4 regions of the Buttiauxella noackiae genome follow, and region 1 is predicted to be linked to each of the others. Evidence: predicted binding sites of a transcription regulator. Region 1 holds the regulator's gene; each other region holds the start of a gene.

What was found. The regulator PurR, encoded in region 1, represses purine synthesis genes. The targets are predictions, from matches to a motif close to CANGCAAACGTTTGCNTG.
Region 2: the regulator PurR is predicted to act here: its motif matches at 4,316-4,333, upstream of purL (phosphoribosylformylglycinamidine synthase).
Region 3: the regulator PurR is predicted to act here: its motif matches at 1,828-1,845, upstream of purE (5-(carboxyamino)imidazole ribonucleotide mutase).
Region 4: the regulator PurR is predicted to act here: its motif matches at 3,799-3,816, upstream of IX31_RS06155 (amino acid aminotransferase).

What each region holds. Positions count from the first base shown of each region.
Region 1 is NZ_JPRU01000001.1:332,736-340,106, forward strand. It holds gene punC (purine nucleoside transporter PunC) at 1-644, opposite strand, end outside; gene punR (DNA-binding transcriptional activator PunR) at 760-1,671, shown strand; gene purR (HTH-type transcriptional repressor PurR) at 1,740-2,765, opposite strand; gene cydH (cytochrome bd-I oxidase subunit CydH) at 3,061-3,150, shown strand; gene sodB (superoxide dismutase [Fe]) at 3,203-3,784, opposite strand; gene IX31_RS01470 (C40 family peptidase) at 3,983-4,831, opposite strand; gene grxD (monothiol glutaredoxin 4) at 5,194-5,538, shown strand; gene rnt (ribonuclease T) at 5,598-6,257, opposite strand; gene gloA (lactoylglutathione lyase) at 6,350-6,757, opposite strand; gene nemA (alkene reductase) at 6,896-7,371, opposite strand, start outside.
Region 2 is NZ_JPRU01000002.1:1,284,672-1,292,042, forward strand. It holds gene purL (phosphoribosylformylglycinamidine synthase) at 340-4,227, opposite strand; gene mltF (membrane-bound lytic murein transglycosylase MltF) at 4,498-6,054, shown strand; gene IX31_RS14365 (NAD(P)/FAD-dependent oxidoreductase) at 6,283-7,371, opposite strand, start outside.
Region 3 is NZ_JPRU01000002.1:596,889-604,259, forward strand. It holds gene purK (5-(carboxyamino)imidazole ribonucleotide synthase) at 164-1,234, opposite strand; gene purE (5-(carboxyamino)imidazole ribonucleotide mutase) at 1,231-1,740, opposite strand; gene lpxH (UDP-2,3-diacylglucosamine diphosphatase) at 2,007-2,729, opposite strand; gene ppiB (peptidylprolyl isomerase B) at 2,738-3,232, opposite strand; gene cysS (cysteine--tRNA ligase) at 3,409-4,797, shown strand; gene IX31_RS11195 (helix-turn-helix domain-containing protein) at 4,887-5,549, shown strand; gene ahpF (alkyl hydroperoxide reductase subunit F) at 5,596-7,155, opposite strand; gene ahpC (alkyl hydroperoxide reductase subunit C) at 7,259-7,371, opposite strand, start outside.
Region 4 is NZ_JPRU01000001.1:1,326,097-1,333,467, forward strand. It holds gene pncB (nicotinate phosphoribosyltransferase) at 1-293, shown strand, start outside; gene asnS (asparagine--tRNA ligase) at 594-1,994, shown strand; gene IX31_RS06150 (porin) at 2,589-3,689, shown strand; gene IX31_RS06155 (amino acid aminotransferase) at 3,878-5,068, shown strand; gene IX31_RS06160 (MBL fold metallo-hydrolase) at 5,139-5,786, opposite strand; gene mepK (peptidoglycan L,D-endopeptidase MepK) at 5,827-6,375, opposite strand; gene ldtD (L,D-transpeptidase) at 6,558-7,371, opposite strand, start outside.

The sequences.
Region 1 (7,371 bases):
GCTGCGTAAATCAATACGTTGCCGCTATATACACGCGAGCGAAGTAACGACATAAAGCTGACTTTATTGTCTTCTGTTTGCGGGTGGTGCTGGGTACGTGGTTTCAGACGCAAAGTTGGGATCATCAGCACCAGTGTGATGGCAAACAGCGTGGCGAAAATAGCCTGCCAGTCAAAGTGGGTCAAAATCCAACTACCCAGAAGCGGAGCCAGCGCAGGAGACAGGCCAACCAGCGGCATAATCGTTGCGAAAATACGATTTGCACGGTTTGCCGGGTAGTAATCGGTCACCAGCGCCTGCCAGCTTACCGCGGCAGAACATACACCAACGGCCTGAACGAAGCGCAGCACCAGCAGAGCAGTGGCACTTTCTACCCACAACATACCAATACAACCGACGGCGAACAGGCTCAGGCCTGCTAACAAAATTGGTTTACGTCCGAAATGGTCAGATAACGGCCCCCACATTAACTGGGCAAGCGCAAAGCCGGCAAGGAACAGGCTCAGACTCGCACTGACGGCGGAGGCATCGGTCTGTAAATCTTGCTGAATGGCAGCGAAAGCAGGCAGATACATGTCTGTGGCGAGGAAGCCCAACACACTTAATCCAGCCAGCCAGATAAGAAATCCTTTTGATGGTTGCATAATGTTCTCTTGTTTTATCGTGCAGGTTGATTGCCGCGTGAGTGTACGGAGTGCAAATACGCTTGTGAAACGCTAATATTTGTAGGTTGCGTTCAAAAAATTTGTGAGCAGAGAAATGTGGTCAGAATATTCGCTGGAAGTGATAGATGCGGTAGCGCGCAATGGTAGCTTCAGCGGTGCAGCACAAGAGTTACACCGCGTTCCGTCAGCTATCAGCTATACGGTACGGCAGTTGGAAGACTGGTTAGCCGTTCCGTTATTCGAACGTCGTCATCGGGATGTAGAATTAACCCCCGCAGGCATCTTTTTTTTGAAAGAAGGCCGCTCTGTTATCAAAAAAATGATGACGACACGGCAACAGTGCCAACAGATCGCAAATGGATGGCGCGGCCATCTGGCGATAGCCGTCGATAATATCGTTAAGCCCGAACGAACGCGGCAGTTGGTGTTGGATTTTTATCGCCACTTTCCTGATATCGAACTGCGTATTTTTCAGGAGGTGTTTAATGGCGTGTGGGATGCGCTAGCTGACGGACGAGTTGAAGTCGCGATTGGCGCGACACAAGCCATTCCTGTCGGGGGGCGCTATGCTTTTCGCGATATGGGGGCGCTGAGCTGGCGCTGTGTGGTGTCATCAAACCATCCGCTGGCACGACAGGGCGGAACTTTAAGTGATGATGATCTACGGGCCTGGCCGTCGTTAGTACTCGAAGATACTTCCCGTTCGCTACCGAAGCGTATTACCTGGCTTTTGGATAACCAGCGTCGAGTTGTGGTTCCGGACTGGGAATCAGGCTCTGATTGTCTTAGCGCGGGGTTATGTATCGGCATGGTGCCATTGCACATAGCAAGGCCGTGGTTGGCTTCTGGGCAGTGGAGTCAGCTGACACTCGATAACCCATTCCCGGATGCAGCATGTTGCCTGACATGGCGGCAAAATGACGCTTCGCCAGCCCTGGCCTGGCTGCTGGAGTATTTAGGGGATAGCGAGACGATGAATCAGGAGTGGTTGCAGGAGCCATTATAAATCGGGTGGTAATCCACCCGACAACTGCATTTCATAGGTCGGATAAGCATAGCGTCATCCGACTTAACTTAGCGACGATAATCGCGGAATGGACCATCTGCCACTGAACGGCGTTCAATCAGACGTGGATGGACTTCAATCGACTGCGACTCTTCGCGTTTATTGACGATTCTATCCAGCAGCATATTGAATGCTGTTTCACCCAACGAATCCTTCGGCTGGTGAATAGTGGTCAATGCCGGTGAGAAATAACGCGCGTTACGCACGTTGTCGTAACCGATAATGGAAATATCCTGCGGCACGCGTAAACCCATCTCATCAGCAGCACAAATTGCGCCCATCGCCATAATGTCACCGCCGCAGAATACTGCAGTTGGGCGATGAGACTGACCGATTATCTGCTGCATGGCGCGGTAGCCTGACTCAGGTTCAAAGTCACCTTGAACAATCCAGTTGTCAGGAATAGAGATACCCGCTTCTTCAAGTGCCTTCATAAACCCTGCATGGCGGCCACCACCGGTATTACGTTCCATTTGACCGGGAATTGCACCAATCTCACGGTGGCCACGCTCAATCAAATAACGTCCTGCCAGGTAGCCACCGTGGAAAGCATTATCGACAACGGAGTCGGTAAAATCTGCGCGGGCTTCACCCCAGTCCATCACAACCATTGGGATGTGACGATATTCTTCAAGCATAGTCAGTAATGATTCCGGGTATTCAGAACACATCACCAATAGGCCATCAACGCGTTTTTGCGCCATCATGGACAAATAGGCGCGCTGTTTTTCGAAGTTGTTATGCGCATTACCCAGAATCAGGGTATAGCCTTTTTCAAAGCAGCTATTTTCGACAGCTTCAATTATCTCGGCAAAATAGGGTGCTTCGCTGGAAGTGGCTAGCAAACCAATCGTTTTGGTGTGATTAACTTTCAAGCTACGCGCGACGGCGCTAGGTGAATAGTGCAATTGTTTAATCGCAGCCCATACCGCATTACGTGTCTCTTCCGCCACAAAACGGGTTTTGTTGATCACATGTGATACGGTTGTAGTGGAAACGTTTGCGAGCTTCGCTACGTCCTTGATTGTCGCCATTAAATTTCACTCCGGGCCATATCGTAAACCCCTGATAACCAATGTGTTAAACGATTGCGTACGCTAACTCCTGAGGCAACGTTAAGGTTGCAGGTATGCCGGGATTGCGACATAAAACGGAAGGAGGGCGTTGAATAGATGGTACGCAATAAATTAGCGTGGGATTTTGGCCTATCCTGGAGAAAAGTGAAAGAGGGAAAAGCGATATCAGGTTAAAACGAGGGGGATTTTTATGTCTGATTGTGGGAAAATCAATCCGACACACCGATTGTAAGGTAATAAAAGGAGTTTGCTAATGAGTACCGATCTGAAATTTTCAATCATGACCACGGTTGTTGTTTTGGCACTGATTGTGTGTGGCGCGCTAACCGCCGTACTGCATTGATACATCGCTCTGATTAAAATGGGCCGCAATCGCGGCCCATATCTTTTAGGTTTTATGCTGCCAGGTTCTTCGCAACAAACTCCCAGTTCACCAACGCCCAGAAATGCTCAAGGTAACCAGCACGAGCATTGCGGTAGTCGATGTAGTACGCATGTTCCCACACATCCACAGTCAATAACGGCGTTGCTGCTGTTGTCAGTGGTGTACCCGCGTTTGAGGTAGAGACGATCGCCAAAGCACCATCTTCTTGTTTGACAAGCCAGGTCCAGCCAGCGCCAAAGTTTTTGATAGCCGCATCAGTGAATTGCTGTTTAAACTCAGCAAAGCTACCAAATGACTTATTAATGGCTTCCAGAAGCTCTCCAGTTGGTTCACCGCCAGCATTTGGTGCCAGGCAATTCCAGTAGAAGGTATGGTTCCAGACCTGAGCTGCGTTGTTAAACACGCCACCTTCGGAAGTCCGAACGATCTCTTCGAGAGTTTTACCTTCAAACGCGGTGCCCTTAACCAGATTGTTCAGGTTAGTGACATAAGTTTGATGGTGTTTACCGTAATGGTATTCCAGAGTTTCGGCGGAGATATGCGGTGCTAAAGCATCTTTTGCATATGGTAGTGCAGGTAGTTCGAACGACATTGCTGACTCCTTATTACCCGTGATACTTCGAGCTACATCTTTGTTGGCTTTATTCATTCTCTTGCCGCTGCGATGCAACTCGAATTACTTTGGGTATCTATTGTTAAATAAACACTTTTAGTGCGGGTTTAGGGTAACAAATTGAAAGGATAAGCAAAAGAGGGAACTTACCTGCCCAGGGAAGGGCAGGTAGCAGATTTAACGAATGGTTTTAGGTGTCATAACGCGTTTTGCGCCGACATAGTGACGTTGCCAGTAATCTTCGCTCAAAGAGGTGATCTGGATGTCCTGACCGGTACGTGGTGACTGAATGAATTTACCATTGCCGACGTATACACCAACGTGATCAGCAGTACCACGACCCTGAGTACGGAAGAACACCAAATCACCCGTTTCCAGCTCTCCACGATCTACAGATGAGGCATCACGCAGGTGATACATCTCATTAGCGGTACGAGGAATACGGAACTTCACTAAGTCTTTGTATGCGTAGTAAACCAGACCACTGCAATCGAAACCGGTAACTGGTGAGGTGCCACCCCAACGATACGGCTTACCGATCTGGCCCATCAATTTGTTCATTGCCGTTTTTTGTGCTTTTTGCACACGGACTTTATGCGCCGCTGCAATCGTCGTTGGCTGTTCTGATTTCACTTTTACACAATGCGCTTTATGGCCTTTACGCGGCTTGCTGCATTTTTCGGTGAAAGTAACAGGCTGGGCTTTTGCGAGCTTAGAAGTTTTATTGCGGGAGTTTTTTGCAAGATTCTTTGTTTTAGCGCTGCTGGCATTTTTGGCGGTTTTACTTTTTGCGGCAGTTGTTTCTTTTTTCTTGCTGGCCGTTTTAGCTGAGGTGGTGCTTTTTTTGCTGGCGGTGGTGGTTTTACTCTTACTGCTCTTTTCTGTGCTCTTCGTTGTATTTTTCACAACGTGCGCTTTGGACGCCACCACGGGACGAGCGTGCTCAGACGCCTGCGTCAATGGTGTATACGGCAAGGTAAATAGCAGAGCACAGAGCGTGATAGAAATTTTTGTTATCCGCGCCACTCGACAATCCCCTGGTTAAAATGAATGCATGAGAAAAACCATCATGCCCGTGTATGATTTTGCGAAACCCGCCGATTCTAATCTATTAAGTACGATAAAGTTAATAACCTTTTACTATTCGTCTTGCTGTTTCGTTACCGGACGCAAAAAAAATAACCAAACTAATGGTTGTAAGGCTATTTATTGATCAGGCTTAGGATTATTTGCTGATTTTCAGTGGCAGGAAAAGTGTTATTCTTAATGCATGTTGTCCCTCCATCGCGTACGACAGAAAAACCCTGTAAAAAATGGTGTTTTCTGGAGGGGGCGTCAATCGCTACAATGGCAGGCTAATGCCAGGACTTGGTTTGAGGAAGCATGCAATGAGCACTATTGAAAAAATCCAACAACAGATTACTGAGAACCCAATTCTTCTTTATATGAAAGGTTCTCCGAAACTGCCTAGCTGTGGCTTCTCCGCCCAGGCTGTGCAGGCGCTATCCGCTTGTGGTGAGCGTTTCGCGTACGTTGATATTTTACAGAACCCAGACATCCGTGCTGAGCTGCCAAAATACGCTAACTGGCCTACCTTCCCGCAGCTGTGGGTTGATGGTGAGCTGGTTGGCGGTTGCGATATCATCATTGAGATGTATCAGCGTGGTGAATTGCAATCTCTGATTAAAGAGACTGCAGCTAAGTACAAATCTGAAGAGCCAGACGCAGAGTAATTTGCAACCCGAATCAGATCTAGCCAGAAGTAAAAAGCGACCCGTTAAGGTCGCTTTTTTTATGCTTCAGATTCTGGCTCAACCGGTAAGGGTAGAGGCCAACCACCGAGTCGTTTCCAGCGGTTGACGATTTCGCAAAATAGCATGGCTGTTTGCTCAGTATCATATAGAGCTGAGTGCGCCTGGCTGCTGTCAAATGGCATACCTGCGGCGATACACGCTTTGGCGAGTACCGTCTGGCCCAGCACCAACCCGCTCAGTGCGGCAGTGTCAAAGGTCACAAATGGATGGAACGGGTTACGTTTTAAAGAAGCACGTTCTGCCGCTGCCATCATAAAGCTGTGATCGAATGTCGCATTATGGGCGACCATGATCGCGCGGTTACAGCCGGTGTCTTTAATGCCTTTGCGCACCATTTTAAAAATTGCGTGCAGCGCGTCATATTCACTCACTGCACCACGCAACGGGTTATGCGGGTCGATACCATTAAAGGCCAGCGCTTCAGGCTGAAGAATTGCACCCTCAAAAGGTTCAACATGGAAATGCAGGGTTTCGTCAATCGATAACCAGCCGTCTTGATCCATCTTTAAAGTGATGGCTGCGACTTCAAGTAAAGCATCGGTTTTAGCGTTAAACCCGGCGGTTTCAACGTCAATGACTACCGGATAAAAACCACGAAAACGGTCGCACAGGCTATGCAGTTGCGTGTTGTCAGACATCAGGATCTCTTAATACGGGGAAAAAGCAGCGCGCATTATGGCAAATTTTAACAAGGGAAGCTAACGGGTGCAGATAGCACCCGTACAGAATATTAATTACCCAAGCCTTTACCAGCGTCTTTGCTTTCGATCAGCTCAATTTTGTAGCCGTCTGGATCTTCAACAAAAGCGATAACGGTGGAACCGCCTTTTACCGGGCCAGCTTCGCGAGTGACATTGCCACCGTTTTGGCGAATACGTTCGCAGGCTTCAGCTGCGTCATCAACGCTCAGCGCGATGTGGCCATAAGCATTGCCTAAATCGTAGCTGTCTGTACCCCAGTTATAGGTCAGTTCAATAACAGCCTCTTCGGTTTCCGGGCCGTAGCCAACGAAAGCCAGAGAGTATTTGTATTCCGGATTTTCACTGGTACGCAGCAGCGTCATGCCCAGCACGTTAGTGTAAAATTCGATGGAGCGTTGCAGATCGCCGACACGCAGCATGGTGTGAAGTAAGCGCATAAAATCCTCTTTTCCTCTTTATTCTTCAAGTTGTACAACCTACCTACAACCCGAATTATTTGGGCAAAATTAAAGGGTTAATTTTTAAATGTAAGGTAAGTATAGCGGCGAACTAGCGCCGCTATCAATGAAAGGGGACTATAAAGTCGGGTAATCGGTATAACCTTCTGCGCCACCACCATAGAAGGTTTCAGGGCGCTGCGCGTTGAGTTCTGCATTGTGATGCAGGCGTTCAACCAAATCCGGATTAGCAATATAGTCACGGCCAAAGGCTACGGCGTCGATTAGACCTTTTTCAATTAATGCTTCGGCTTTTTCTGGAGTATAAGCACCTGCACCGATGATTACACCGTTAAAGCGTTCACGTACTTTCTGACGGAACTCTTCGGTATAAGGTTGACCGCCAGCCCAATCTGGTTCAGACATGTGCAGATAGGCAATGCCACGTTTGTTCAATTCTTCAATCAGATATAGAGCATCGGCTTCTTCGTCCGGGCCGTTATCGACATTCTGGAAAGAACCGATTGGTGAGACACGGATACCAATGCGATCGGCACTCCACTCTTTACTCACGGCATCAACCACTTCCAGGACCAGTCGTGCGCGGTTCTCGC
Region 2 (7,371 bases), on a different contig from region 1:
TTGAGTGCATCATTCTATGGTTTATGTAGCACAACCCTTGCGGGGGCTGACATAAGAAGGTGAATGAGCCACTGCGCAGTATTATGCATTATATGTGCCATATTTGCTACAAATTACATACAGCAATGTTTCTATTATGTTTATTTGCAATAACACACGTGAATAACACAGACTATTTTTTATACACACCGTCGCTTTTTAGCAACACTACAAGAGCATCATTTCGCGCACCTTTAAAATCAATAGGTTAAGCGTCTCCATTTGGAGACAGTAAAAAGGTATGGATGTCGGGTTTTAGTGACAAAAAAATCCCTGCCGGAGCAGGGATTCTATTAAGGCTTAGCCAAGTTGCTTACGCGCATTGCGGAAAATACGCATCCACGGGCTATCTTCGCCCCACTCGGCTGGGTGCCAGGAGTTGCTGACAGTACGGAAAACACGCTCAGGGTGCGGCATCATAATGGTGACACGCCCGCTTTCGTTGGTTACGGCAGTGATACCGTTTGGTGAACCATTCGGGTTCGCCGGGTAATTCTGTGTGACTTTACCGAAGTTATCGATAAAGCGCAGAGCCACCAGGCCTTTGCTTTCCAGCGCCATCAGATGTGCCGCGTCACGCACTTCCACATGCCCTTCGCCGTGCGAAACCGCGATTGGCATATGCGAGCCGACCATGCCTTGCAACAGCAGCGATGGGCTTGACGTGACTTCAACCAGGCTGAAACGTGCTTCAAAGCGATCAGAATGGTTGCGCACAAACCGCGGCCACAGGTCGCTGCCCGGAATCAGTTCACGCAGGTTCGACATCATCTGGCAACCGTTACATACACCTAATGCCAGGGTTTGCGGGCGGTGGAAGAAGGTTTCGAACTCGTCACGTACGCGTGAGTTAAAGAGAATGGACTTCGCCCAACCTTCACCAGCACCCAGCACATCGCCATAAGAGAAGCCGCCACACGCCACCAGCGCCTGGAAATCTTCCAGACCACGGCGGCCCGCCAGTAAATCACTCATATGCACGTCGATGGCATCAAAGCCCGCGCGGTGGAAGGCGGCCGCCATTTCCACGTGAGAGTTAACACCCTGCTCGCGCAGTACGGCAACTTTTGGACGCGCACCTTTAGCGATAAACGGTGCCGCGATATCTTCTTTGATGTCGAAGCTGAGCTTAACGTTCAGGCCAGGATCGTTGTCATTAGCTTTCGCTTCATGCTCTTGATCGGCACATTCAGGGTTATCACGCAGGCGCTGCATCTGCCATGTGGTTTCTGCCCACCACATGCGAAGCGTGGTGCGGCTTTCGCTAAACACAGCGTGCTTATCGGCGGTCAGCGTGAAACGGTCACCCACAACAGCTTTGCCGAGGAAGTGAACGCAATCTGCCAGGCCGTGATCTGCCAGCGTTTTCTCAACCGCTTCGCGATCTGCCGCTTTCACCTGGATTACAGCACCTAACTCTTCATTAAAGAGTGCCGCCAGGTGGTCGCGACCTAACGTTGCGATATCCGCTTCCACGCCACAGTGACCGGCGAACGCCATCTCTGCCAGCGTGATCAACAGACCACCGTCAGAACGGTCGTGGTAAGCCAGCAGTTTCTGCTCGGCCACCAGCGCCTGAATCGCGTTAAAGAAGCCTTTCAGTTGTTCGGCACTACGAACGTCCGCAGGCTTGTCTCCCAGCTGGCGGTAAACCTGAGACAGCGCCGTGGCGCCCAGCGCGTTGTGGCCTGCGCCTAAATCGATAAGCAACAGAGCGTTATCTTCAGTACGCAGCTGTGGCGTAACGGTGCGGCGAACATCTTCAACACGGGCAAATGCGGTGATAACCAGCGACAACGGAGAGGTCATCTCACGCTGCTCGGTGCCCTCCTGCCAGCGGGTTTTCATCGACATAGAGTCTTTGCCGACCGGAATGGTCAGGCCAAGCGTTGGGCAAAGTTCTTCACCGACAGCTTTTACCGCTTCATAAAGACCTGCGTCTTCACCAGGGTGGCCTGCGGCGGACATCCAGTTTGCCGAGAGTTTGATGCGATTCAACGCGCCAATTTGCGTTGCGGCAATGTTAGTCAACGCTTCACCGACCGCCAGGCGACCTGATGCCGCAAAGTCCAGCAACGCTACCGGCGCACGTTCGCCAAGCGACATCGCTTCACCATAGTAGCTATCAAGACTTGCGGTAGTAACCGCACAGTTGGCAACCGGGATCTGCCATGGGCCAACCATCTGGTCACGGGCAACCATACCGGTAACCGAACGGTCACCAATGGTCACAAGGAAGGTTTTTTCTGCAACTGTTGGCAAATGCAGCACACGGTTTACCGCATCAGCAATCGTGATATTGCGGCAATCCAGCGCATCGCCCTTCGCTTTCAGGGTTTCAACGTTACGTTCCATTTTTGGCGTTTTGCCGAGCAGCACATCCAGCGGCATATCAATCGGCTGGTTGTCGAAATGGCTGTCGTTAAGCGTCAGGTGTTTTTCTTCGGTGGCTTCACCGATAACGGCATATGGCGCACGTTCACGGCGGCACAGTTCGTCAAATAGCGGCAACTGGTCTGGAGCAACGGCCAGAACATAACGTTCCTGGGATTCGTTACACCACACTTCTAACGGGCTCATACCCGGTTCATCATTCAGAATATCACGTAGTTCGAAACGGCCACCGCGGCCGCCGTCGCTCACCAGCTCAGGCATGGCATTGGAAAGACCGCCTGCGCCCACATCGTGAATAAACAAAATCGGGTTGGCATCGCCCAGTTCCCAGCAGCGGTCGATAACTTCCTGGCAGCGGCGTTCCATTTCTGGGTTATCGCGCTGTACGGAAGCAAAATCCAGATCCGCATCAGACTGACCGGATGCCATGGAAGATGCCGCACCGCCACCCAGACCAATATTCATTGATGGGCCACCGAGCACGATAAGTTTCGCGCCCACGGTAATTTCGCCTTTTTGAACGTGGTCGGCACGAATGTTACCGATGCCACCGGCCAGCATGATTGGCTTGTGGTAACCGCGTAACTCTTCGCCGTTATGGCTATTCACTTTCTCTTCGTATGTACGGAAGTAACCAGTCAACGCCGGGCGACCGAATTCGTTGTTAAACGCCGCACCACCCAGAGGGCCATCGGTCATGATATCGAGGGCGGTTACGATACGATCGGGTTTGCCGAAATCTTCTTCCCACGGCTGTTCAAAACCAGGGATGCGCAGGTTTGAAACCGAGAAACCAACCAGGCCAGCTTTCGGTTTGGCACCACGGCCCGTCGCACCTTCATCACGGATTTCACCACCAGAGCCTGTTGCAGCACCCGGCCATGGGGAAATAGCAGTTGGGTGGTTGTGAGTTTCAACTTTCATCAGGATATGCGCTTCCTCCTGGTGATAGTCGTAGCGACCTGCTTCATGGTCAGCAAAGAAGCGCCCTACCGAGGAGCCTTCCATCACAGCGGCGTTATCTTTGTAAGCAGATAACACGTAATCAGGCGTTTTCTCGAAGGTGTTTTTAATCATTTTGAACAGCGATTTAGGCTGCTCTACGCCGTCGATAATCCAGTCGGCATTGAAAATTTTGTGGCGGCAATGTTCGGAGTTCGCCTGCGCGAACATATACAGCTCGATGTCGTTCGGGTTGCGCCCCAGTTTGGTGAACGCATCCTGCAGGTAGTCGATTTCATCTTCTGCCAAAGCCAGTCCTAAACGGATGTTGGCTTCAACCAGTGCTTCGCGACCCTGCGTGAGCAGGTCAACACTTTGCACCGGAGCGGGCGTGTGATGAGAGAACAACTGCTGTGCATCATCAAGCGCACCAAAGACGCTTTCCATCATGCGGTCATGTAGCAATGTGGCAACTTCGTTGCGTTGTGCGTCGGTCAGTTGGCTTGCCGTCACGTAATACGCCACACCACGTTCCAGGCGCTTAACTTTGGCCAGATCGCAGTTATGGGCAATATCGGTAGCTTTAGAGGACCAGGGGGAGATGGTACCAGGACGCGGCGTGACCAGAATCAGGTGGCCTGTCGGGGCGTGGTCGGCAAGGGTTGGACCATATTTCAACAACCGTTGCAGACGGGCGTGCTCATCAGAGTCGAGCTGCGCGTCGAGATCGGCAAAGTGAACATACTCGGCATAAATGTCGCTGACCGGAAGGTTGGCGTCATTAAAGCGGGCCAGTAATTTGTTAATACGAAATGCCGATAAAGCGGGCGAACCACGCAGAATTTCCATCATCAAAGATCTCTCGTCTTCGAAACGCCAGGGGGACGCTTCAGTGGGCGCAAGGGGAAAACGGGCGCCATTATAGATAATCCATCGCCGTGACGAAACCGTTTGCGTATAAATAAGTGGATTACTTTTTATTGTTTAAAATTCAGCCAGAAATGTTGAATAAGTTGCGCAGTGGCGTTTTGTTAAGCAAAATGCGCCACACCTTTTTGTGCAACCTCAACTTTTGAAGCCTGTTGTTAGCGAAGACTCGACGCACCGCAGAAGATTAACTATTTGAAAAGATTTAAGATTAATTATCTGCTCATCGGTGCCGTAACCGTGTTGCTGGCAGTGGCGCTCTGGCCCTCCATACCCTGGTTCGGACAAACCGAAAACCGTATCGCCGCTATTCAATCGCGGGGGGTTTTACGCGTCAGTACGATTCAGTCGCCTTTGACCTACACCCTATATCAGGGAAAGAAGATCGGCCTGGATTACGAACTGGCCCAGCAGTTTGCTGATTATCTTGGCGTAAAGCTGGAAGTGACCGTTCGCCCCAATATCCAGGAGCTGTTTGATGACATTGATAATGATAATGCCGATGTGATTGCAGCAGGCCTGGTTTACAACACGCAACGTAGCCAACGTTACCAGGCCGGACCGAGCTACTACTCCGTTTCCCAGCAGATGGTTTATCGCATCGGGAGTTTCCGTCCGCGCTCTTTGGCGGACGTTAAAGAAAATCAGCTAGTTCTCTCACCCGGCGTTACGTCACTTAATGCGTTGAACAAGCTGAAAGCAGAAAAATTCCCGGATTTAAGCTGGCGAGTTGATGAACAACACAGCAGCACTGAACTGATGCAAAAAGTGGTTGATGGAGAGATTGCCTTTACTATTGCGGATTCTGTTGCCATCAGCACCTTCCAACGCGTTCATCCGCAGCTTGCTGTCGCTCTGGATGTGACCGACGAACAGCCTGTTACGTGGTTTAGCGCGTTGGATAACGATGATAGCCTTTCCGCAGCTCTACTCGATTTCTATAACCGCCTTAACAGCGATGGCACCTTTGCGCGTCTTGAAGAAAAATATCTCGGCCACGTTGGGGATTTTGACTACGTAGATACCCGTACCTTCCTGAAAGCGGTTGATACCGTGCTACCAACGCTTCAGCCGTTATTCGAAAAATATGCCACTGAAATAGACTGGCGTTTGCTGGCAGCGATTTCGTATCAGGAATCGCACTGGGATGATCAGGCCACTTCACCCACTGGCGTTCGCGGGCTTATGATGCTGACCAAAAATACCGCGCAAAGTCTCGGTGTTTCTGACCGGTTAGACCCAGAGCAAAGCATTGAAGGGGGGAGTCGTTATCTGAAAGATATGATGTCAAAAGTCCCTGAGAGCGTGCCAGAGGATGAGCGTATTTGGTTTGCTCTGACGGCCTATAACATGGGGTATGCCCATATGCTTGATGCCCGTCAGCTTACAGCGAAACAGAAAGGTAATCCGGACAGTTGGGCGGATGTAAAAACTCGGCTACCTTTGCTGAGTCAAAAACAGTATTACAGCAAAACCACTTATGGTTACGCCCGTGGCCATGAGGCTTATGCCTATGTAGAAAATATCCGTAAGTATCACATCAGTCTTGCGGGATATTTACTTGAAAAAGAGAAGCAGGCGGCGCAAGAAGAAAAATATGCTGAAGCTTACCCAGTTGTAACCCCTGTAGAGCTTGCTACTCCAGGCTACGGGCCTTTTCCTTTAGGGCCTTTTTCTCAAGACGGCGGACTCGAGAAAAAACAGATAACATTGCCGAGCACTCTTCTGCCAGTACGCCCTCAGTCACCGTAACCTGGTGACTCATCCCAGGATGGCCCGAAACATCCATTAGCGAAGCAATCATATTCTACTGATGCAGTGCGCCATCGAGGCACAAGTAAAGAAAAAATGGACAACCCTAAACGGAGTTGTCCATTTTATTTCTGATGAGAGCTTTCCATCATAAGTCATAGTAATACAAATAAAATATGCTCTCAGACACGTTGCCTTATATCAGGCATCAGTCGATTAGAGAGTTAATCACACACCAAGACGATCGCGCAGTTTGTAGTAGGCCGCCCCCATCGCGGTGAACGGGATACGCAGGCTGCGACCACCAGGGAATGGGTAATGCGGCAGGTTGGCAAACGCATCGAAACGCTCAGCATCACCGCGCAGAAGTTCGGAGATCAAACGCCCCGCCAGATGCGTACAGGTCACGCCGTGTCCGCTGTAGCCCTGCATATAATAGATGTTGTTATCCAGGCGGCCAAACTGTGGCATCCGTGAAAGAGTCAACAGGAAGTTGCCGGTCCAGCTGTAATCGATTTTCACGCCCTTTAGTTGCGGGAAAGTTTTCAGTAGGTTGGGCATTACCAGACGTTCAATATCCGCAGGGTCTCGAGCGCCATATACCACCCCGCCGCCATAGAGCAGACGGTTATCGCCAGTCAGACGGTAGTAGTCCAGCAAGTAGTTACAGTCTTCCACACAGTAATTTTTCGGAATCAGTGAGCGGGCTACGTCTTCACCCAGTGGTTCGGTGGTCAGCACCTGGGTACCACACGGCATACTGCGTTTTGCCAGTTCCGGCTCGAGCTTATCGCCGAGATAAGCGTTACCCGCCACAATGACATAACGTGCCGTGACCTGGCCTTTTGCGGTGCTGACAACTGCCGGGCTGGTGTGCTGGATGTTAATTACCGGTGACAATTCATAGACGCGGCCGCCGTTAAGGCGAATGGCATTGGCTTCGCCGATAGCCAGATTCAGCGGGTGAATATGGCCACCGCTATGGTCGAGCAAGGCGCCAACATAACGGTCGCTGTCCACTTCACGGCGTAGCTCATCGGTATCCAGCAGCTCCAGATGGATGTTGCCGTAGCGCTCCCAGTTAGCTTTTTGTTCTTCCAGGGTTTCCATCTGCTTGCGGTTCATGGCGACAAACAATCCGCCTGGACGGTAGTCACAGTCAATCTGGTAGCGTTTGATGCGTTCGCGAATGATCTCGCCGCCTTCAAACATCATGCCACCTAGCATTCTTGCGGCGTCTGGACCGTAAGTGCGTTCGATGACGTCGATGTCACGGCTGTAGGAGTTAACGAGCTGGCCGCCGTTACGCCCGCTTGC
Region 3 (7,371 bases), on a different contig from region 1:
TAAACCTTAGAGCGAGTGAGGCCGAAACGCCGTGGATTGTGCGCCTTGCAACGAAGAAAAGAAAGTTATGCGGGGTGAATGTCTGGTCAATGTCGGATGATCCGCCCGACGGGCGGATTTTTCGTAGGGCGGGTAAGCATCGCGCCACCCGCCGCAAACGGAACTACTTCAGAAGTTTGCTCTGCGCCCAGGCAATGCCGCTGGCGTAATCCGCTGGCAACAACGGCACGATGGCCTCAAGTGTTGCGCTCAGTCGGTCAGTATCGCTGTCGTTGAGGTTGAGATGGCCCACTTTGCGACCTTCACGCACCTCTTTGTCGTACCAGTGCAAATGGACTAACGGTAGTTTCAGCCAGTCGTAGTTCAGATCGGTGCCGATAAGATTGATCATTACTGAGGGTGAATTCACCACCGGTTGTGGCAACGGCAGGTCTACAATCGCGCGAAGATGTAATTCGAACTGGCTGATGGATGCGCCGTTTTGCGTCCAGTGTCCGCTGTTATGCACGCGTGGCGCGAGTTCGTTAATCAGCAATCCTTCAGGCGTAATAAAGCATTCCATCGCCATCACACCGACATAGTTCAGCTCATGCATGATGGCAGAAAGCATCGCTTCTGCCTGTTGCTGTTGCTCAATGTCTGCGTGGGGGAAAACGACGCTGGTACGCAGAATACCGTCCTGATGCAGGTTATGCGTCAGCGGGTAAAACACCGTTGTGCCGTCATGCCCACGGGCACCAACCAGCGACACTTCACCAGAAAAATTAATGCCTTGTTCGACAATACACTCACCGTAGCACTCATCCGGCAACTGATCGGTTTCATGGCTGCGCAAGCGCCACTGCCCGCGCCCATCATAGCCACCGACGCGGCGTTTCACTATCGCCAGTTCGCCCAGGTTCTGGAACACTCCAGCCCATTCGTCGCGACTGGAAAGTAACTGCCACGGCGCGGTCGCAAGCTCGAGCTTATCGAACAGCTGTTTTTGTGTCAGACGGTCGGCGATTATCGGGAAGACGTCACGGTTTACGAACGCGTTGTGACGAGCCAGTTCACGGGTGAGGGCCGTTTCCGGCCAGCGTTCAATTTCAGCGGTGATAACGCTTTGCGCAAATGGCACCGCTTCGGGTTCTGCATCTAAACCAACTGGATAAACCGCAATGCCCAACGGCTCTCCCGCCTGACGCAGCATTCTGCCAAGTTGACCATTGCCCAGCACGCAAACGCGTTTCATGCATCACCCCGAGGATCTGGGTTATCCAGCACTTCATCGGTTTGTGCCTGACGCCAGTTTTCCAGGCGTTGGCTCAGTTCTTTATCATGCAAAGCGAGGATTTGCGCTGCCAGCAAAGCTGCGTTAGCTGCACCTGCTTTACCGATGGCCAGCGTACCAACCGGAATACCACGCGGCATTTGTACGATGGAATAGAGACTGTCCACGCCGCTTAACGCAGCACTCTGGACTGGCACACCCAGCACGGGAACCAGGGTTTTTGCCGCGATCATACCTGGCAAATGCGCAGCACCGCCCGCACCCGCAATAATCACCTGATAACCGTTGTCGGCTGCCTGTTCGGCAAAGCTGAAAAGTTTATCGGGAGTTCGGTGCGCGGAAACCACTTCTACGTGGTGCGGGACATCAAGTGCGGTGAGGATTTCGGCGGCAAACTGCATGGTTGCCCAGTCACTTTTGGAACCCATGACAATGGCGATACGCGCCGGGGTCTGGTTGGAGGACATGCGTCTCAAAACTCCTGTGGGTAGCAAACATCACCGAACGTGGCTCGAACGGTCAGAAGGGCTCAGAGAATAGCATGAAGAAAGGGTAAGGAAAACGGTTGCGTGGCTAATCTGGTAGCGAAAACAGCCATTTTTATACGCTATTAACTCTAAATAATTTGAGTTGCAGGTAGGCGGCAAGGGAGCAAATCCCCAGGAGCTTACTTGAGTAAGTGACTGGGGTTTGTGAGTGCAGCCAACACCCCTGCGGCTCGAAGTATGACGAGTTAAAACTCGAAAGGAATTAGTTCGACGTCTTCAGCAGTGACTTTAATCATCGAACCTTCTGTATGCCACGCTCCCAGCACGCAGCGAAACGCGGGTTTACCGTTAGCGGAAAGGGAATTAATTTCAGGGCGATGCGTGTGGCCGTGGATCATCCACTGCACCCGGTGGCGGGTGAGGGTGTCGATAACGGCTTGCGGATTCACATCCATAATCGCCATCGATTTACTGCTGTTAGACGCTTTGCTGTTGGCGCGCATTTTGGCGGCCACGCGCTTGCGGATAAACAGCGGCAGGGCGAGGAATAAACATTGAAGCCATGGCTGGTGCACTTTTTTGCGGAAGGCCTGATAACCGTGGTCGTCGGTGCAAAGTGTGTCGCCATGCAGGGCCAGGATTTTGCGGCCGTAGAGATTGAGCACTTGCTCTTCGGGCAGCAACGTCATTCCGCTTAAACGGGCAAAACGTTTGCCGAGCAGGAAATCGCGGTTGCCGTGAATAAAGAAGCAGGGAACACCAGAATCCACCAGGTCTTTAATGGCTAAAGCGATTTGGCGGTGCAGCGGTTCAGGGTCATCGTCGCCAATCCAGGCTTCAAACAGATCGCCAAGAATATAGAGCGCATCAGCTTTCCGAGCGGTGCCCGCCAGAAAACGCAGAAAACCGGCGGTAATCGCCGGTTCTTCTGAACACAGATGTAAATCTGCGATAAACAGCGTCGCCATGGGGCGAATTATTCGCTGACGGTTACGCTTGTGATAACCACGTCTTCTTTAGGAACGTCCTGGTGCATACCGCTGCGACCAGTGGACACGCCTTTGATTTTCTCAACAACGTCCATGCCTTCTACAACTTCAGCAAATACGCAGTAACCCCAACCTTGCATGCTTTCGCTGCTGAAGTTCAGGAAATCGTTGTCAGCCACGTTAATGAAGAACTGGGAACTTGCAGAATGTGGCGCCTGGGTACGTGCCATTGCTAGCGTACCTTTGGTGTTTTTCAGGCCGTTATTCGCTTCGTTCTGGATGGTGTCTTTGGTCTCTTTCTGCTTCATACCCGGTTCAAAACCGCCGCCCTGGATCATAAAGCCATTGATCACACGGTGGAAAATGGTGTTGGCGTAGAAACCTTCGCGGCAGTACTCGAGGAAGTTTTTAACAGTAATCGGCGCTTTATCATCAAAAGTTTTGATTACGATATCGCCGTGATTAGTATGAAAAGTAACCATGCTGTGCATCCTATATTAGTCAGACAGTGTTCCGGCAGACGGTGCCGCGACACAAGGTGGTTGTTATAGCATAACTGCGCATGATCATCACCTTGCAAAGCGTGCTGCTTCCTGACGGAATTTTGAGGTAACATATAGCCCAATATCGACTACACACGCTTATATGGAATCCCCTGATGTTAAAAATCTTTAATACAATGAGTCGCCAAAAAGAGGAATTCAAACCTATTCATGCCCCAGAAGTTGGCATGTACGTGTGTGGTATCACCGTTTACGATTTGTGTCATATCGGTCATGGCCGTACTTTTGTCGCCTTCGATGTGGTGGCACGTTACCTGCGTTATCTCGGTTATAACCTGAAGTACGTGCGCAATATTACCGATATCGACGATAAAATTATCAAACGCGCCAACGAAAACGGCGAAGATTTTGTCGCTCTCGTTGACCGTATGGTGGCTGAAATGCACACCGATTTCGACGCGCTGAATATTTTGCGCCCGGATAGCGAGCCACGTGCGACCAAACATATTCCAGATATCATCGAAATTGTTGAACAGCTTATCGAGCGTAACCACGCCTATGTTGCCAGCAATGGTGACGTGATGTTCTCCGTCGAATCCGACGCTGATTACGGCAAACTTTCTCGCCAGGATCTGGAGCAATTGCAGGCTGGTGCGCGTGTTGAAGTAGAAGCGAACGTTAAGCGCAATCCAATGGATTTCGTGCTGTGGAAAATGTCCAAGTCGGGCGAACCAAGCTGGTCATCCCCATGGGGCGAAGGTCGTCCAGGATGGCACATTGAGTGTTCAGCGATGAACTGCAAACAGCTGGGTAACCATTTTGATATTCATGGTGGCGGTTCAGACCTGATGTTCCCGCACCACGAAAACGAAATCGCCCAGTCTACCTGTGCGCACGGCGGCGAATACGTTAACACCTGGATGCACTCAGGGATGGTGATGGTCGACCGTGAGAAAATGTCTAAATCGTTGGGCAACTTCTTCACCGTGCGTGACGTGCTGAAATATTACGATGCCGAAACCATTCGCTACTTCCTGATGTCCGGCCACTATCGCAGCCAGCTGAACTACAGCGAAGAAAACCTGAAACAGGCGCGTACTTCGCTGGAACGTTTGTATACAGCACTGCGCGGCACAGACACCAATGCGCAGCCTGCGGGCGGCGAAGCGTTTGAAGCCCGTTTCCGTGAAGCGATGGACGATGACTTCAACACGCCAGAAGCTTACTCCGTGCTGTTTGATATGGCGCGCGAAGTGAACCGCTTGAAAACCGAAGATTTGGCTGCTGCAAATGGCCTGGCGGCTGCGTTACGCCAGCTTTCTGCCGTACTGGGCCTGCTTGAGCAAGAACCAGAAGTCTTCCTGCAAAGCAGCGTTCAAGCCGACGATAGTGAAGTTGCTGAAATCGAAGCGCTGATCAAACAGCGTAACGATGCCCGTCAATCAAAAGACTGGGCGCTGGCAGACCAGGCTCGCGACCGTCTGAATGAAATGGGCATCGTGCTGGAAGATGGCCCGCAGGGCACGACCTGGCGTAGAAAGTAATCCTTATACGGTCTGTTATACAGAAAGCGGCGTAAGCCGCTTTTTTTATCAACTATGATTGTGGTGCGAGGAATAAAAAGGATTAATTCATGACCACCGTAAATGATCAAAACAGTGAATCAGGGCTGTCGACTCTTTATCCATGCAGACCAGTCGCTGAGATAGATGCTCTCCAGGAAGCGCTTTCCACGCTTGGGACGGTTCGCTCTTTCCAGGAAAACGATGAAATTCACGCAGTTCAGCAGCACGAGAAATTCCTGTATCTGTTCACCGAGGGGCGTTTTACGGCTGTTCGTGCAAATGATGGCCTAGTGCTTTCATCTGTTAGGGGCAAGATTATTTATGGAATTGCTGAATGTTTGCGGCCTCGTGGCGGCTGGTTTTTGAAAGTAGAAGAGCCATGTAAGGCGCGGGTTATCCCGGCTGAACTTGCATTTGAACTCTTCACCCGACAGCAATTATGGGAGCCCGTTTCTGTTCTTCTTGCCTGGTTTTTACAGATGTACTCTTTACGTGATGAACATCTGGTAGGGGTTCCGGCGTACGTGATGATTCGCAGTAAATTGCTCGAACTGAATTTGCAACCTGCAGATATACGCCGTGATATTAATGCGGCAGATTTTATTCAGGAACGTACGCAATTAGCGCGTAGCACGATTATGGCAATTCTCGGGGAATTACGTCGAGGTGATTACATTGAGATTAAGCGCGGGAAACTGATCGGTATTAAGCATTTGCCAAAAGAGTATTAAAAATGGCCCATCAAGCAGCGATGGGCCATTTTTATGGTTGGTTCTATTACGAATTACGAATCAAATAATCAAACGCACTCAGAGAAGCTTTTGCGCCTTCGCCCGTCGCAATGATGATTTGTTTGTACGGCACCGTTGTGCAGTCGCCTGCGGCAAATACGCCTTTCACTGTGGTTTCGCACTTCGCATCAATAATAATTTCACCCATGCGGTTGCGTTCAACACTGCCTTCCAGCCAGTCGGTATTTGGCAACAAACCGATTTGCACGAAAATACCTGCCAGTTCAATCTCATGTACGCTTTCAGTGACAAGATCTTTATACTGCAAACCGGTCACTTTCGTGCCGTCGCCTTTTACTTCCAGCGTTTGAGCATTAAGAATAATGTCGACGTTTTTCAGGCTGCGAACTTTGTTCTGCAATACCTGGTCGGCTTTCATTTCTGGAGCAAACTCCAGCAAAGTCACGTGTTCTACGATACCCGCCAGGTCAATTGCTGCTTCGACACCTGAGTTACCACCGCCAATCACCGCCACGCGTTTGCCTTTAAACAGCGGGCCGTCGCAGTGTGGGCAGTAGGTCACGCCTTTGGTGCGATATTGTTCTTCGCCCGGCACATTCATGTTGCGCCATTTCGCACCGGTCGCAATGATGATGCTGCGTGCGCTAAGTGTTGCGCCTGAAACGGTTTGAATCTGATGCAGGCCGCCTTCGGTCTTAGCCGGAATCAACTTGCTGGCACTTTGTGTGTCAATAACATCCACGTCGTAGTCATCTACGTGGGCTTTCAGAGCGCCCGCCAGTTTTTGGCCTTCAGTTTTCGGCACGGAAATGTAGTTTTCGATATCAACGGTATCTAATACCTGGCCGCCAAAACGCTCGCCCATCAAACCGGTACGAATGCCTTTACGTGCGGAATAAACTGCCGCCGCCGCACCCGCTGGGCCGCTGCCGACAATCAGCACATCGTAAGCTTCACGTTTGTTCAGTGCTTCTGCCGCGCGTTTTTCTGCGCCGGTATCAATTTTACCGACGATTTCAGCAAGCGTCATACGCCCCTGACCGAACTGTTTGCCGTTGAGGAATACCGCAGGCACGCCCATAACGTTGCGTTCCTGAATCTCATTCTGGTAAACGCCACCGTCAATCGCGGTGTGGCTGATGCGCGGATTCAGTACCGCCATCAGGTTCAGCGCCTGTACCACATCCGGGCAGTTGTGGCAGGAGAGCGAGTAATAGGTTTCAAAATGGAAATCGCCGTCGATCTCGCGGATCTGCTCAAGCAAATCTTGCGACTCTTTCGACGGATGTCCCCCGGTCTGCAACAGTGCCAGTACCAGAGAAGTAAATTCGTGGCCGAGTGGGGAACCAGCAAAACGCGGGCCTTTATCGGAACCTGGATTTGTAATCAAAAACGACGGTTTGCGCACCGGTAAGTCGTTATCAATGCTCAAAGTAACTTTGTCAGATAACTCCGCGATCTCTGCCAGCAGTTCCTTTATCTCGGTTGATTTTGCACTGTCGTCCAGCGTGGCAATCAACTCAACAGGTTTGGTTAATCTCTCAAGGTAAGCTTTGAGCTGGGTTTTCATGTTGTTGTCGAGCACGAGTCTCTCCCTGAAGGCAAAAATGTAAAAAGTAGGGTGGATAAGCGAAGCGCCATCCACCTTCTGACAAAAGGGCGGAAGAACCGCCCTGCAAACAAACTGCTTAGATCTTACCGACCAGGTCTAAAGACGGAGCCAGAGTCGCATCGCCTTCTTTCCATTTAGCCGGGCAAACTTCACCTGGGTGAGAAGCAACATACTGAGCGGCTTTCACTT
Region 4 (7,371 bases), 990 kb from region 1:
ATCCTAAAACCAAAGTGCTGGTGTTCTCTGATAATTTGGATTTACCAAAAGCTATTGAGCTGTATCGCCACTTCGCTGCGCGCATCAATTTAAGTTTTGGTATCGGTACGCGCCTGACCTGCGATATTCCACAGGTGAAGCCGCTTAATATTGTTATCAAGCTGGTGGAGTGTAATGGCAAGCCAGTGGCTAAACTTTCGGATAGCCCGGGTAAAACCATTTGCCACGATAAAGCATTCGTTCGAGCGCTGCGTAAAGCCTTCGATTTACCGCAAGTTAAAAAAGCCAGTTAGTCCTGATAAAACCCATAAACGATATTCAACTTGTTTATGGGTTCCCTTCTTTATTGTATTTCTTCATCTGATATACCCAAAAGATTTCGAGCTGTGGGAAGGCGGCAAACGAGCAAATCCCCGGGTGCTTACATTAGTAAGTGACTGAGGTGAGCGAGAGCAGCTAACGCACCTGCAACTTGAAAGATTAAGGGTATATTGATTTTTCTGCTTGTCAGTCGGCTCGCGACAGGTAACATAGATAACCCCCCGTTGTGGGTAATTTATTTTTGTCATTGACCATTTAATAGAGAGAAAAATATGAGCGTTGTGCCTGTAGCCGACGTACTCCAGGGCCGTGTAGCCGTTGACCAAGAAGTCACCGTGCGCGGATGGGTGCGTACTCGTAGAGATTCAAAAGCTGGTATCTCCTTCCTCGCCGTCTATGACGGTTCCTGCTTCTCTCCTGTACAGGCCGTCATTAATAATTCTCTGCCTAATTACAATGATGACGTACTGCGCCTGACAACGGGTTGCTCCGTTGTTGTAACCGGTAAAGTTGTTGAGTCTCTCGGTCAGGGCCAGAGCTTTGAAATCCAGGCAACTGAAGTTGAAGTGACCGGTTGGGTTGACGATCCTGATACATACCCGATGGCAGCTAAACGCCACAGTATTGAGTATCTGCGTGAAGTTGCTCACCTGCGCCCGCGCACCAACATGATTGGTGCTGTTGCACGCGTTCGTCATACTCTGGCTCAGGCGCTACACCGTTTCTTCCATGAGCAAGGTTATTTCTGGGTTTCTACGCCATTGATTACAGCCTCAGACACCGAAGGTGCGGGCGAAATGTTCCGCGTTTCAACGCTAGATATGGAAAACCTACCACGTACCGACGCTGGCAAAGTCGATTTCGATAAAGACTTCTTTGGTAAAGAAGCATTCCTGACCGTATCTGGTCAGTTGAACGGCGAAACCTATGCGTGTGCTCTTTCTAAGGTTTATACCTTCGGCCCAACCTTCCGTGCTGAAAACTCCAACACCAGCCGTCACCTGGCTGAGTTCTGGATGCTGGAGCCTGAAGTCGCTTTCGCAAATCTTGACGACGTAGCGGGTCTCGCAGAAGCCATGCTGAAATATGTCTTCAAAGCGGTGCTTGATGAGCGCATGGATGACATGGAGTTCTTCGCAGAGCGCGTGGATAAAGATGCAGTGGAACGTTTACAGCGTTTCATCAACGCCGATTTTGCACAGGTTGATTACACCGACGCTGTTACAATTCTCGAGAATTGTGGCCAGAAATTCGAAAACCCAGTTTATTGGGGCGTTGACCTCTCTTCCGAACATGAACGTTACCTTGCTGAGCAACACTTCAAAGCACCGGTTGTTGTGAAGAACTATCCGAAAGATATTAAAGCGTTCTATATGCGCCTTAACGAAGACGGTAAGACCGTTGCCGCGATGGACGTGTTAGCTCCAGGCATCGGTGAGATCATTGGTGGTTCTCAGCGTGAAGAGCGTCTGGATGTGCTGGATGCGCGTATGGCGGAGATGGGGCTGAATAAAGAAGACTACTGGTGGTACCGCGACCTGCGTCGTTACGGTACCGTTCCGCATTCTGGCTTCGGTCTTGGTTTTGAGCGTCTGATTGCCTATGTAACTGGTGTTCAGAACGTTCGTGACGTGATTCCATTCCCACGTACACCACGTAATGCGAACTTCTAAGCAGTCATTTTTCTAAGGCCAGCGTTGCTGGCCTTTTTTCTGTCTGCCGTATAAACGTCTTTTTTCTTCAACGAAAGTTAAACAAACGTCAATTTCAACCCCATCCTGCAACTCCCCAGTTACGAATTGTGTCCGCGAAATAAACAATCACAAAACACCCCCTATTTCCGCTTGCTTCCTGCTTCGGTTAGTTGACTTAGCACATTCGGATAAATTTCACTCAGATGTCTGGACATCTAAAAATCACTCAAAGATTGTACAAATGTAAGCAAAAAATTAAGAAGATTTGCTGTTATGCAAATTAAACATAAGTAATTCATATATATAGGATTAGAAAGGTGGTTTTTTAAACGAAGCGGTCAGGAAGTTTGAGATAGTTCACAAAGTTCAATAAAATACACATTTAGTTACACATACTTTCTTCTTGTAACTAACTCTCGATGTTTGTAGCACTTTCAGGCTAGCGAAACGGTTTCATGGATGGAAAGATGCCTGACAGATACAGAAAGACACCAAACTCTCATCAATAGTTCCGTACAGAATTATTGACGGCAGTGGCAGGTGTCACAAAAAAACCAATGAGGGTAATAAATAATGATGAAGCGCAATATTCTGGCAGTGGTTATCCCTGCTCTGCTGGTAGCCGGTGCAGCTAACGCTGCAGAAATCTATAACAAAAACGGCAACAAACTGGACTTCTACGGTAAAGCTGTTGGTGAACACGTCTGGACTACTAACGGTAACACCAGCAACGAAGACACCACTTATGCTCGTATCGGCTTCAAGGGCGAAACTCAGATCAATGACCAACTGACCGGCTATGGTCAGTGGGAATACAACATGGACGCCTCTAATGCGGAAGGCGCCCAGGGTACTAAAACCCGTCTGGCATTCGCTGGTCTGAAAATGGGTGATGCAGGTTCCTTCGACTACGGTCGTAACTACGGCGCAATCTACGACGTAGAATCTGCGACAGATATGCTGGTTGAGTGGGGTGGTGACGGCTGGAACTACACCGACAACTTCATGACTGGTCGTACTAACGGTGTTGCTACTTACCGTAACTCTGATTTCTTCGGTCTGGTTGACGGCCTGGCATTCGCAGTACAGTACCAGGGTAAAAACGAATCCTCTACCCGTAGCGTGTTCAAACAGAACGGCGACGGCGTTAGCACCTCTGTATCTTATGACCTGGGCGAAGGTTTCGGCCTGTCTGCTGGTTATGCGAACTCTAACCGTACCGTTGATCAGAAAGCTAACGGCACTGGTGACAAAGCTGAAGCATGGGCAACTTCTGCTAAGTATGATGCAAACAACCTGTACGCAGCAGTTATGTATTCCCAGACGTACAATATGACGCCAGAAAGCCGTATTAACGATACTGATGCTGCTTTCTTCGCTAACAAAACTCAGAACCTGGAAGCGGTTGTTCAGTACCAATTCGACTTCGGTCTGCGCCCATCTGTTGGCTATGTACAGTCCAAAGGTAAAGATCTGGAATCACGCGCTGGCTTCAGCGGCGGCGATGCTGACCTGACCAAATACGTAGAAGTGGGTACTTGGTACTACTTCAACAAAAACATGAACGTATACGCAGCGTATAAGTTCAACCTGCTGGATGACAACGATTACGCTAAAGCGACCGGTCTGGCTACAGACGACCAGGCAGCTGTTGGTATCGTTTACCAGTTCTAATTATCCAGCAACTTAGTTGCAAGGATGGTTTAAAAACAGGGCTTCGGCCCTGTTTTTTTATGCCTGAAAAGCTGAAAAAATTAACTTGTGACGGGAGCTGTTTCTTTTTGTTGCAAACGGTTGGCATTTGCTAAAACAGCAGTTAACCTGAGAGCGTTACTCCCTCGATATCACAATGGAAACCCGTCATGTTTGAGAACATTACCGCTGCTCCTGCTGATCCAATTCTTGGTTTGGCCGATCTGTTTCGCGCCGATGACCGTCCGACTAAAATTAACCTCGGTATTGGTGTTTATAAGGATGAAACGGGTAAAACTCCGGTTTTGACCTGTGTAAAAAAAGCGGAACTTTATCTGCTGGAAAATGAGAACACCAAAAACTACCTCGGCATCGACGGTATTCCAGAGTTTGGCCGTTGCACACAGGAATTGCTGTTCGGGAAAGATAACGCTCTTAGTGCAAACAAGCGCGCTCGCACAGCACAGACTCCTGGCGGTACTGGTGCACTGCGCGTTGCTGCTGATTTCCTCGCTAAAAACACTAACACCCAACGCGTATGGGTAAGCAACCCTAGCTGGCCGAACCACAAAAGTGTATTTAACTCCGCCGGTCTGGAAGTGTGCGAATATGATTACTACGACGCGCAGAATCACGCTCTGAATTTCGACGGACTGATCAACAGCCTGCAAGCAGCGCAAGCAGGCGACGTAGTCTTGTTCCACGGTTGCTGCCATAACCCAACCGGTATCGACCCAACAGCTGAGCAGTGGCAGGTCCTGGCTGAGATGTCACTGGCTAAAGGCTGGTTACCGCTGTTTGACTTTGCATACCAGGGCTTTGCCCGTGGTCTCGAAGAAGATGCAGAAGGCCTGCGTATCTTCGCAGCAAGCCATCAAGAGCTGATTGTGGCTAGTTCCTATTCCAAGAACTTCGGCCTCTACAATGAGCGTGTAGGTGCCTGTACGCTGGTTGCTGCTGATGCAGACACCGTTGACCGTGCATTCAGCCAGATGAAATCTGTGATTCGTGCTAACTACTCAAACCCACCAGCTCACGGCGCGTCGGTTGTAGCCACAATTCTTAGCAACGATGCCCTGCGTACTCTCTGGGAACAAGAGCTGTCTGACATGCGTCAGCGTATTCAGCGTATGCGCCACCTGTTTGTGAATACTCTGCAAGAGAAAGGCGCTAACCGCGATTTCAGCTTCATTATCAACCAGAACGGCATGTTCTCGTTCAGTGGCCTGACCAAAGAGCAGGTACTGCGTTTACGTGAAGAGTTTGGTGTTTATGCAGTAGCATCCGGACGTGTAAACGTAGCAGGTATGACGCCAGACAACATGGCGCCACTGTGCGAAGCGATTGTCGCTGTACTGTAATTAAGTTATCGACAAAAAAAGAGCCGCATTAAATTAATAATGCGGCTCTTTTTATTTCAGCAGGAGGAAATCACCAGACCGGTAATTCGTCTTGCAAGAAGGGATTGTGCAGGCGTTCGTAACCGAGCGTCGACAACGGTCCATGGCCTGGAATAAACGTAACATCATCGCCCAATGGCAATAGCTTACGTTTAATTGAGTCAATGAGTGCTGCATGATTACCCTGAGGGAAATCGCTACGCCCTACCCCACCTTTGAAAATCACATCGCCGGAAATCAGTAACCGGGACTGAGCATCAAAGAAAACAACGTGGCCAGGTGTATGGCCCGGGCAATGCAGAACCTGTAAGGAGACATTCCCTACCGACACCGCGTCGCCTTCGTTCAGCCAGCGATCAGGCGTCAGCGGCAAACACTCTTCGAGTCCAAACATTTGGCTTTGTGCAGGTAAACCCTGCAACCAGAATTCGTCTTCTTTTTCCGGCCCAACTACAGGAACACCGTAGTGTTCAGCCAGCTCAGCTGCCGCTCCAACATGATCAAGATGGCCGTGAGTTAACAGGATCTGCGTAATTGTCACGCCTTTCGCAGTCACTTGCTGTTTGATCTTTTCGGCTTCACCGCCAGGATCAACCAATGCTGCCTGCTGAGTTTCTTCGCACCAAATGAGAGAACAGTTTTGGCCGAATGCGGTGACCGGAATAATGTGATAGTTCATGATGCTCCAATACCGGCAACGCTCGCCGGATTCCGTTGTTTTACCAGTGCCTTAGTGGCCCGGTATCAATATGCACAAAGTTGCTGCTTGGGTAGTATCCTACACCACCAGCGCGCATTGATAATGCTGCTTTGCGAACATTGCTTAACGAAATCCCTTCAATATGGAAATCCATTGCCTGGCCTTTGGTGTGATAGCTCTTTTTAGCTACACCTCGGCTGTGAGCACGTAACTCATTGTTCGTGTCCAGGGAGCGATAACCAGATACCAGTTGCACCGGTTTGTTGGTTCCTAACAAACCCTGCAAGCGGTACAACTGATCGAATAATTTAGGATCGATGGATTTGATTTTATTCGCGCGATAATCACGGAAGAAATGATTAAGTCTTGCTAATTCATCCTGAATATAGCCTTTACCATCGAAAAATTCAGCCTTCAATGACTCCCCAGTATGCAGGTTATTAAGAGTCAGAATGCGTGGGCGCGGTGTTGATAGCATTGCAAACGCTTGTGTTGGTAACAGCGAGGCACCTAAAGCCACACCACCCAACGCCAGCAGCTTGCGGCGGTTTGCGTCAAATTTGTCCATGATGTCCAGGTCTACAGATAAAAAACGATCGAATAATATGCACTTTGGGCGCACTGCTCCGCACCTTAACCGCCAAAACAAAGCGAGTCAAGGCGTGCAAAACCCAGTAAAACCGGGCCCTGCAGAGGACCCGGAAGGATTAAGCAATTATTACGACCGCTAATTCATTAGAATTACTGCATTTAGCGTATTAATAGTTCAGCTTTTGAAAGGATTTGTGCGCCCGATCGCGCGGTAAGATCATAATTGTAAATATCTGTACGGTACTGCGTGCGCCCATCGTCACCGACAAATGCGGTCAGGTAATAGAGACTCACCGGGATGGTCTGCCGAATGTTCACGTATTTCGTATTGCCATCTTTCAATTGACTCGAAATACGGGCATCGTTCCAGCCTGCGTCTTGCAGCAACATGTTTGCCAGCTCAGAGGCTTTGTTGACTCGTACACAGCCAGAACTCAACGCTCGCGCATCTTTCTGGAACAAGTTGTGGTTTGGCGTGTCATGCAAATAGATAGCGTCAGAACTCGGCATATTAAACTTGTAACGCCCTAACGAGTTCTGGACCCCAGGTTTTTGCTGGAAGCGGAAAGGCAAGTTGCTGGCAGTAATAGTTTCCCAATCGACATGCCATGGGTCGATTGCTTCTGCATTATTACTCCAACCGCGTAGTACGCTGTAACCATGCCTGTCGAGATAGCCTGGGTCCTGGCGTACTTTTGGCAAAATATCGTTGCGCGCAAGTGTTGGTGGGACATTCCACGGCGGGTTAACGACCACATTATTAAGCGCACTGCTCATCATTGGCGTTTTGCGATCTGGCCGCCCAACGATTACGCGCGAAGCTAATACTTCACTGCCGTTAAGGTAATAGCTCAGAGAATAATTAGGGATATTTACCATAATGCCGGTATCAAGTTTCTTCGGCAGTAAACGTAAACGCTGAATGTTTAGGGCTACCAGCGAAGCTCGTTGTTGCGGTGTGACATTCAGCCAG